4 regions of the Stenotrophomonas sp. 22DLJC03 genome follow, and region 4 is predicted to be linked to each of the others. Evidence: predicted binding sites of a transcription regulator. Region 4 holds the regulator's gene; each other region holds the start of a gene.
What was found. The regulator FliA, encoded in region 4, starts transcription of late flagellar genes. The targets are predictions, from matches to a motif close to TAAAGTTTNNCNNNCNNNGGCCGATAA.

Region 1 (2,200 bases), on a different contig from region 4:
GCGCGCGAACACGCCGTCGTACTCGCCATCCATGCGTGCGGTCAGGTCGCCGTGCGAGATCGCGCGCAGCACGTCGGAAACATCGGCGATGCTGGCCTGCGAACTGGCCATCATGCCGTTGAGGTGCTCGACCATCGCCTTGAACTGGTACTGGAACGCGGCGGCGTCGCCGCGCATGGTGAAGTCACCGGCGCGTGCAGCGCGGGCCAGCTCATCGATCTGCGCGTTGATCGCCATCAGGCTCTGCTTCACCGCCGCCAGGGTGCGGGTCAACGTGCCCTTTTCGCCCGGGTAGTCCGGCAGGTCGCGGCTGAGGTCACCGATGGCGTAACGCTGCATCACTTCAGCCATCAGCAGTTCCACCTGCACGTGCGATTCGACCAGGCTGTTGGTGGCCTGCACCATGCGGCCGAAATCGCCGGGGAAGGCACTGGCATCCATGCGATAACGGATTGCGCCGGCTTCGTGCTGTTCGGCCATCTGCAGCTGCGCGCCGATCGCCGCCTGCACGCTCTGGCGGACGCTGGCCATGGCCTCGCCCAGCTGGGTCAGCTCGTCGCGGCCACCGAGGCGGAACTCCTGGTCCAGCTGGCCCTTGGACAGCCGCTCGGCCAGATTCACCGCGCGCGCCAGCGGGCCGGTCAGGCTGCGGCCGATCATCACCGAGGCGGCGATGCCCGCCAGCAGCGCGACGCCGCCCAACACCAGCAGCTGCAACAGGCTGCGCTCGCCCAGGCGGATCGCTTCGGCAGCAGCCTTGCGGCTTTCCTTTTCCTCGAAGTCCACGCCGTCCGACAACGCCTTGTTCCAGCCGTTGGCCGCGTCCTGCACCGGGCCCAGGGTCAGCGCCACGGCGCCCGGATAGTCGCCCTGCTCCATCAGCTCGCTGGTCTGCTTGTTGAGCGGGCGCGCGATGGCTCGCTTGGTGGCGATGGTTTCTGCAATGGCTTTGCCTTCGGCATCACCCGGAAGCGCCTGGTAGGCGGACCAGCTGGCCTCGTAGCGCTTGACCAGATCGGCAATGCGCTTCTCGTCGCTGCTGCGGTCGTCACCTTGGCGGATCAGCATCTCGCGGCGCACCACCATCATCTGGTTGTTGGCATCGAGCATCTGCGACAACAGGCGCACCTTGGCCACGCTGACGTCGACCACCTGCTGCATCGCGCGCTTCTGCACGACACTGGCGGTGGCGCCGGTGGCCACCACAGCGGCAACCAGCAGCAGCAACAGGCCAAAGCCCAGCCCAAGACGCCAGGCAACCCTGACGTTCCTCAAGTAGTTCATGGGGGTATCCAAAACGGGGGGATGCGCCCTTATCGGCGGCCCGGCAGGCAATCTTGATCGCCGCTCATCGATGGCGTCGGGCACCGTTCACCTTGGTGAGACTCCGGCCCGGCGGCATCTACGCCCGGGACCGGGCTGCTACGGGCATGGCTGCTCATGCGGGCGTCAGATCGCTTTCACGGTGGCTCTGCGCGGGCTGCAGGCAAGGTTGTGGCGCCATCTTCTGGAGATCCCAATGCCTTTACTTGTGTCCCGATCCGCCCTGCTCGCTTTGTCGCTCCTGGCATCGCCTGCGTTCGCGCAGGCGCCGCCGCCTGGACTGCCTGCCCCCATTGCCGAGAAGGCAGGACCGGACACCGCACCACGATCTGCCCTGCACGCCCAGGTGCTGCTGGATCGCGCGAATTTCTCGCCCGGCCAGATCGACGGCGAAGTGGGCAGCAACCAGCGGCGCGCAGTGTCGGGTTTCCAGGCGGCGCGTGGGCTGACGGTAACAGGTGAACTGGATGACGCGACCTGGAAGGCCCTGCAGGCTGATACGGTCACCCCCCTGGCCAGCTACACGCTGACCAGCGAGGATGTCGCCGGGCCGTTCCAGGCGGTGCCGAAGGGCCCCGCCGCACAGTCCAAACTGAAATCGCTGGGCTTCAACAACGTCGAAGAGTCGCTGGGCGAACGCTTCCACGCATCCCCTGAGCTGTTGAAGCTGCTCAATCCGGGCGTGGATCTGAGCAAGGCCGGCAACCACATCCAGGTGCCAAACATCGCACCGGCGGCATTGCCGAAGGCGACGAAGATCGTGGTCGATAAATCCGACTCCACCCTGCAGCTGCTGGATGCGCAGGGCAAGGTGATCGCGCAGGTGCCGGTGTCGTCCGGCAGCCAGCACGACCCGTTGCCGATCGGCGAATGGAAG
Region 2 (2,200 bases), on a different contig from region 4:
CGTACGCGAACGCGGCCTGCTGCGGCCAGGCTGCGGCGCCGACGGTGACGATGCGCTCGGGTGACTCGATCCAACCCTGAGCGCTGGCGCTGCTTGCGGTGGGTTGCAGGTCTTCGCGATACGGCGGCTGCAGCGGATTGCACCAGAACGCGTGCTTGATGTCGGTGAGCAGCAGCTCCTGATGCTGCTGCTCATGCTGCAGTCCCAGCTGCAGGTGCTGCAGCGCCTGCTCATCAAGGTCGCCTGCCATCAGGCGTGCCTGTACCTGCGCATCGACCTGCTGCCGGTAGTCGCGCACCTGCTGCAGCGAGGGTCGCGACAGCAGCCCACGCTGCGGCCGCGCATGCGCCGGGCCGATGCTCTTGTAGTAGCTGTTGAACAGATAGTCCCAGGCCGGGTCATGCGCCGGTGTGGTGGCGAGTCCCGCCAACACGAAGCGCTCGAAGAACCAGGTGGTATGGGCCAGATGCCACTTGCTCGGGCTGGCGTCGGCCATGCTCTGCAGCATGGCGTCCTCGGCACTGAGCGGTGCGGCCAGCTGCAGGCTGCGCGCCCGGATGCGGGCGAACTGGTGGGTGAGATCGTGCTGCGGGGCAGCGACGGCGGCGGGTACGCTGTCCATGCGGGCAGCATCGGCGCAGAACGGTGAGTGCGATGTCATGGTTCGGCGTCACTTTGTTCACATGGGTAAGCCACCCGCATTCAAGATGCAGGCACGAACGCCGCTAACGGCAATGCTGCGGCCGCGTCGTCACCGCGCTGGAATTCCTGCTTGCCCCTGCATCCGCTCCGCCAGCCTGCGCATTACCTGTTCGTGCTGCCCGCCATGCTGGTCGCCGTGGTGCTGTGCACCGCATTGGGTGCTGAAGACGTGGCCAGTCCCGCCCAGCGCATCCTGCCCTGGCTGCTGGCCTGCCTCGGCGCGGGGCTGGCCCTGCTCTACCATCAGATGCGCGCGCTGTGCCTGCTACTGCTGGTGGCGGTGGTATTTGCGCTACTGCACCACGATGTCGCTGGCTACCTGCGCAGTGGCCATGTCACCGCACTGACGCCGCTTCGCTTCCACGCCATCTCAACCTGGTTGCCGCTGTTGTTCGCCGGACTGGCGTTGTGGCCGGAGCGCGGGCGCCGACGCCACGACCTGTTGCTGCGTGGTATTGCCAGTGGCACCGCGCTTCTGATCTTCCTCCTGCTGGCGGCACAACAACCGCGTGGCATGCACGACCTGCTGTCGAACCGCCATTGGAGCTGGATTCCGGCCGACTGGAACGCGCTGGCACAACTGCCGGCGCTGCTGTTCCTGCTGGCCACCGCTGCGCTGGGCTGGCAGGCCTGGCGGCACCCGCGCCCGCTGCATACGTCGATGCTGCTTGCGATGCTGTGCCTGTGGTGGATGCTGCCGCGGGTGTTCCTGCAGCCGGTGCTGCTGCCGGCGCTGAGCTGCGCCGCCCTGCTGCTGGTGCTGGGTGCGATGCTGCAGGAATCCTTCCACATGGCGTTCCGCGACGAACTGACCGGCCTGCCGGGGCGCCGCGCGTTCAACGAGACCCTGCAACGGGCACGCGGCACCTACAGCATCGCGATGGTGGACGTAGACCACTTCAAAACGTTCAACGATACCCATGGCCACGACACCGGCGACGACGTGCTGCGCCTGGTAGCCTCGCGGCTGGCGCGGGTGGGTGACGGCGGCCGCGCGTTCCGCTATGGCGGCGAGGAGTTCGCGGTGGTGTTCCTGGACCGCCCTGCGGCGGCCTGCATGGATGCCGTGGAGGCGCTGCGGCAGAGCATCGAGGACACCCGCATGCAGCTGCGCGACCGCAGCACCCGCAGCCGCGATGACGAAGCCGGCCGCCAGCAGCGCGGACGCGGTGGCAGCGGCCAGGTCGTGCAGGTGACGGTGAGCATCGGCCTGGCCGACAGTCGTGTGGACCGGCGACCGATGGCGGTGGTCAAGGCCGCCGACCAGGCGCTGTACGCGGCCAAGGACGGGGGCCGCAACCAGGTGCACGCGCAGGCCGGCCAGCGCGTGCTGGCCATGCGTGGCGGCTGAGGCTCAGACCGCGTCGAGGTAGTACCAGCGGCCGTCGATGCGCAGGAAGCGGCTGTGTTCGGTCATCTTCACCGCGCTGCCGCCGCCGATGCGGTAGCGCGCGGTGAAGCGGACGTCGGCGCTGTCGGCACCGGTAACGGTGTGCTC
Region 3 (2,200 bases), on a different contig from region 4:
CGCTTCCACTGCCGCCGTTACCCGCGAGGTCACGTCTCCCCAGCGGCCGCGATGGGTGATCGCGCCGGTATTGCGGTACATGCGGTTGGTCTCGGCCTGCTGCTCGGCCAAAGCCCCCAGATCGATCGGTGTCGAGGTGCCGGTGGTACTGACGGCGCGGTCGCCGGCATAGATGTTGCCCTGGCGGCTGGTGCCGGCTTCGAACTCGACCACCTGGTTGGCGGTTACGTCCCAGCGCAGCAGCGCGTTGACGTCGCGGTTCTTGACGCCCTCGCGGCCGGCTGGCGGCACTGCGTTGGGGTTGGTGGCGTACTGGCGGTTGAGGTCCAGTGAGTCGGCATCGGTTTTGTTGAGATTGCCGTACAAGCGGAACGACAGGGTGTCGGTCATCGGCCCACTCAGCTGCAGGCCGACGCGCTCGCTGCCGCCTTCGGCGCTGTGCTCGGGCACCAGGCCATACAGGTCGACCGCACCGGTCAGATCGCCGGTCGGGCGCTTGGTGATGATGTTGACCACGCCACCGGAAGCACCGGAGCCATAGCGCGCCGCTGCAGGGCCGCGCAGCACTTCGATGCGCTCGATCATTTCCGCCGGCACCCAGTTGGTATCACCGCGGGTATTGCGCTCACCGCTGCGGCCCATGCGCACAGCATCACGCGCGCCGATGCGCTTGCCGTCGACCAGGATCAGGGTGTTTTCCGGGCCCATGCCACGCAGATCGATCTGGCGGTTGTTGCCGTACTGGCCCGACGCGCTGTTGCCGGTCAGGTTGACACCTGGCATGGTCCGCAACAGTTCAGCGATGTCGTTGGCAGGCGGCCGCTTGGCGATGTCCTCGGCGGTGATGGTCGAGGTGCCCAGCGCCTGCCGTGCGATCTGCGAAGCGGTGACATGCACCGTGTCGATATCGGTGGCGTCGGTTTCAGCGTGGGCGGTCAGCGCGCTGCCGGCCAGCAGGGCGGCAACGGCGAGCGCCAGCGGGCGCGGCGAAGGGACAACGGCTCGGGACATGATCTGGACCTTCTGGCAGGGCAACGGGGCCTCTGGCAAAGGGCTTGAGGCAACGACGAGGGGGAGGCGGAGCGCCGCTGCAGGTAGCCACAGCCCGATCCGTGCGCGCATTCTCCCATCAATGCGAGTGATTCTCAAATGCGTTCACGCATTGCCGCAGCCGTGCCGATGTGCTTTGCGCACCGCGCAAGCCTGCATCGCGCTTAAACTGGTCGGCTAGCCCGCCATCAACCGCACGCCGCCACGGCCGATACCCGTGGTTTGCCGTACGCAATCAGAGATCGACGTGGAACCACCCCAGTTGGACGACGCCAGCCAGCCGCTGGCCGAGGCCTGGCAGCAGTGCCTGCTGCAGGCCGGCCCTGCCGCCACCGCGCTGCTGCATGCCGCGGCCGCCGATGCCCCACCGGCCCTGGCCCAACGCTTCTACGAAGTGCTGCTGCAGGACACCCGTGCACGCCGTTTCCTTTCCCACGACCAGGTCAAGCAGCGCCTGCAGCCGGCCATGCAGCGCTGGCTGGCGCAGCTGCTGACCACCGATGCCAGCGGCATCGCCAACACGGTGGCCTCGCAACGGATCATCGGCGACGTGCACGCCCGCGTCGGCATTCCGGTCGACCTGGTCACCCGTGGCGCACGCGTGCTCAAGCATGAACTGTTCGTGCGCCTGCGCGACGATGCGCCGGACAGCGACACTGCGTTCGCCGCCATCGACTGCCTCAGCGCGATCATGGATATCGCCATGGAAGGCATGACCCTGGCCTACACCCATGCCCGCGAACGCTCCACCCGCGCCGATGCTGCGTACCGGCTGTTCTCGCTGGTGCAGAACGTCAGCACCGAGCGCGAGCGCCAGCGCGCGCTGCTGCTGGACTGGGAAAACGCGCTGCTCTACGCCCTGGCCGGCCATGTGCAGGGCAGCGACGGCGCCAGCCTGGCCACTTCCGAGTTTGGCCTGTGGTTCACCCACAAGGGCATTCCCAGCTTCGGCGAAAGCAGCGAGACACAGCAGGTCGACCAGCTGATGGCGCGTATCGACGGCTGCCTGCAGCGGGCCGCCGCCGATGATCCTGCGCAGCGGCTTACAGTGCTGCCAGCGATCCGCGAGGACCTGGCCGCGATCCGCACGTTGATGACCCTGCTGTTCGAGCGCATCGGCGAACTCGATGCCGGCAGCGACGCGCTGACC
Region 4 (2,200 bases):
ACGAGACCGGCCGCTTCGGCAACGCCCTGTCGGTGGCCGTGGACCACGCCCTGCCGATCACCTGGGTGACCGACGGCCAGGACGTTCCGGAGGACCTGCACCGGGCCAGTGCAGCCAATCTCGTACTTCGCCTTGAAGATTTGCGCCGCGCGGCCGATATGCCCTGCAACCCGGAGTTGAACCATGCCGTCGCGTGAGTACGCCAAGCTGACCAAGACCTTCCCGCTGTCGGCCACCCGCAGCGAGCCGCTCGGCCCTGTGCGCACCATTGCGGTCACTGGCGGCAAGGGCGGCGTGGGCAAGACGAATGTGTCCGCCAACCTGGCCGTGGCGCTGGCCGGCATGGGCAAGCGCACGCTGCTGCTGGACGCCGACCTCGGCCTGGCCAACATCGACGTGATCCTGGGACTGAACCCCACCTTTACCCTGGCCGACTTGGTCGCCGGCCGCTGCTCGCTGGATGACGTCATCGTCGAAGGCCCGAACGGCGTGCTGGTGGTCCCGGCCGCGTCCGGCCGCCGCCACATGGCCGAGCTGGCCCCGGCCGAGCACGTCGGCCTGGTCAACGTGTTCTCCGAGCTGGAACGCGAGCTGGACATCATGGTGGTGGACACCGCCGCCGGCATCAACGATGGCGTACTGACCTTCTGCCAGGCCGCACAGGACACCGTGGTGGTGGTCTGTGACGAGCCGGCCTCGATCACCGACGCCTACGCACTGATCAAGGTGCTATCGCGCGAGCGTGGCGTGGACCGCATCCAGGTGGTGGCCAACATGGTGCGCGACCCCAACGAGGGCCGCGTGCTGTACGAAAAGCTGACCCGTGTCTGCGAGAAGTTCCTCGCCGATGTCTCGCTGAACTACCTCGGCTGCGTTCCGCAGGACGATTGGCTGCGCCTGTCGGTGCAGCGCCAGCAGCCGGTGGTGAAGGCCTATCCGTCCAGCCCGGCCGCGCTGGCGATCACCGAGATCGCGCGCCGTACCGCGCGCTGGCAGGCGCCGACCGAACCGCGTGGCGGCGTCGAATTCTTCCTCGAACGCATCCTCAAGCAGCGTGGGGTGACGGCATGAAAGGCGCAGCCCAGTACAGGGAAGTGCAGCGCTCGGCGGCGAACGAAGTCATCGCCCAGCATTCGGACCTGGTGCGGCGCATCGCCCACCACCTGGCCGCGCGCCTGCCAGCCAGCGTCGAGGTCGACGACCTGATCCAGGCCGGAATGATGGGCCTGATCGAAGCCTCGCGCAGCTACGACGCCGACCAGGGCGCCTCGTTCGAGACCTACGCGTCGATCCGCATCCGCGGCTCGATGATCGACGAGATCCGCCGTGGCGACTGGGTGCCCCGCTCGGTGCACCGCCGCGCTCGTGATGCCGCCGCCACCATCCGTCGCCTGGAGCAGAGCAGCGGCCGCGCCGCCAGTGCCACCGAAGTGGCCGCGGCGATGGAAATGCCGCTGCCCGAATACCTGAGGCTGATGGAAGACGCCGCACGTGGCCAGGTGCTGAGCCTGGAGTCGCGCATCGAAGACCAGGGCGAGCTGGACACCGTCACCCAGGGGGGCCCGACCCCGCAGCAGGTGCTGGAGCGCGGCGAGTTCGGCCGCGAGCTGGGCAAGGCGATCGGCCACCTGCCCGAGCGCGAGCAGCTGGTGCTGTCGCTCTACTACGAGCAGGAGCTGAACCTGAAGGAGATCGGCGCGGTGCTTGGCGTGAGTGAATCGCGGGTCTGCCAGATCCACGGCCAGGCAGTGCTGCGCCTGCGTGGTCGACTGAAGATTTTCGAGGCGGCGGACGCCGGCCTGGAAGAATGAACATGCCCGAGGCGGCTGCCCCCGGCCGCCCGGACTGAACAACAAAGGAACTCTGCTTTGAACAAGAACATGCGCATCCTGATCGTCGACGACTTCTCGACCATGCGTCGGATCGTCAAGAACCTGCTGGGCGATCTGGGCTTCACCAATACCGCCGAAGCCGAGGACGGGCATGCCGCGCTGTCGCTGCTGCAGAGCCAGCCGTTCGATTTCGTGGTCACCGACTGGAACATGCCGGTGATGACCGGCATCGAACTGCTCAAGGCGATCCGCGCCGATGCCAAGCTGAAGACACTGCCGGTGCTGATGGTGACGGCCGAAGCCAAGCGCGAGCAGATCATCGAAGCTGCCCAGAGCGGCGTGAACGGCTACATCATCAAGCCGTTCAC

Region 1: the regulator FliA is predicted to act here: its motif matches at 1,314-1,340, upstream of AC13GA_RS17885 (methyl-accepting chemotaxis protein).
Region 2: the regulator FliA is predicted to act here: its motif matches at 703-729, upstream of AC13GA_RS19805 (GGDEF domain-containing protein).
Region 3: the regulator FliA is predicted to act here: its motif matches at 1,239-1,265, upstream of AC13GA_RS04795 (GGDEF domain-containing protein).

What each region holds. Positions count from the first base shown of each region.
Region 1 is NZ_JBSPUG010000006.1:5,994-8,193, forward strand. Features, by position in the region: gene AC13GA_RS17885 (methyl-accepting chemotaxis protein) at 1-1,284, opposite strand, end outside; gene AC13GA_RS17890 (L,D-transpeptidase family protein) at 1,520-2,200, shown strand, end outside.
Region 2 is NZ_JBSPUG010000009.1:6,414-8,613, forward strand. Features, by position in the region: gene egtB (ergothioneine biosynthesis protein EgtB) at 1-622, opposite strand, end outside; gene AC13GA_RS19805 (GGDEF domain-containing protein) at 773-2,053, shown strand; gene AC13GA_RS19810 (YchJ family protein) at 2,057-2,200, opposite strand, start outside.
Region 3 is NZ_JBSPUG010000001.1:1,031,478-1,033,677, reverse strand. Features, by position in the region: gene AC13GA_RS04800 (TonB-dependent siderophore receptor) at 1-1,011, opposite strand, end outside; gene AC13GA_RS04795 (GGDEF domain-containing protein) at 1,298-2,200, shown strand, end outside.
Region 4 is NZ_JBSPUG010000007.1:74,952-77,151, forward strand. Features, by position in the region: gene flhF (flagellar biosynthesis GTPase FlhF) at 1-197, shown strand, start outside; gene AC13GA_RS19005 (MinD/ParA family ATP-binding protein) at 184-1,071, shown strand; gene AC13GA_RS19010 (RNA polymerase sigma factor FliA) at 1,068-1,811, shown strand; gene cheY (chemotaxis response regulator CheY) at 1,869-2,200, shown strand, end outside.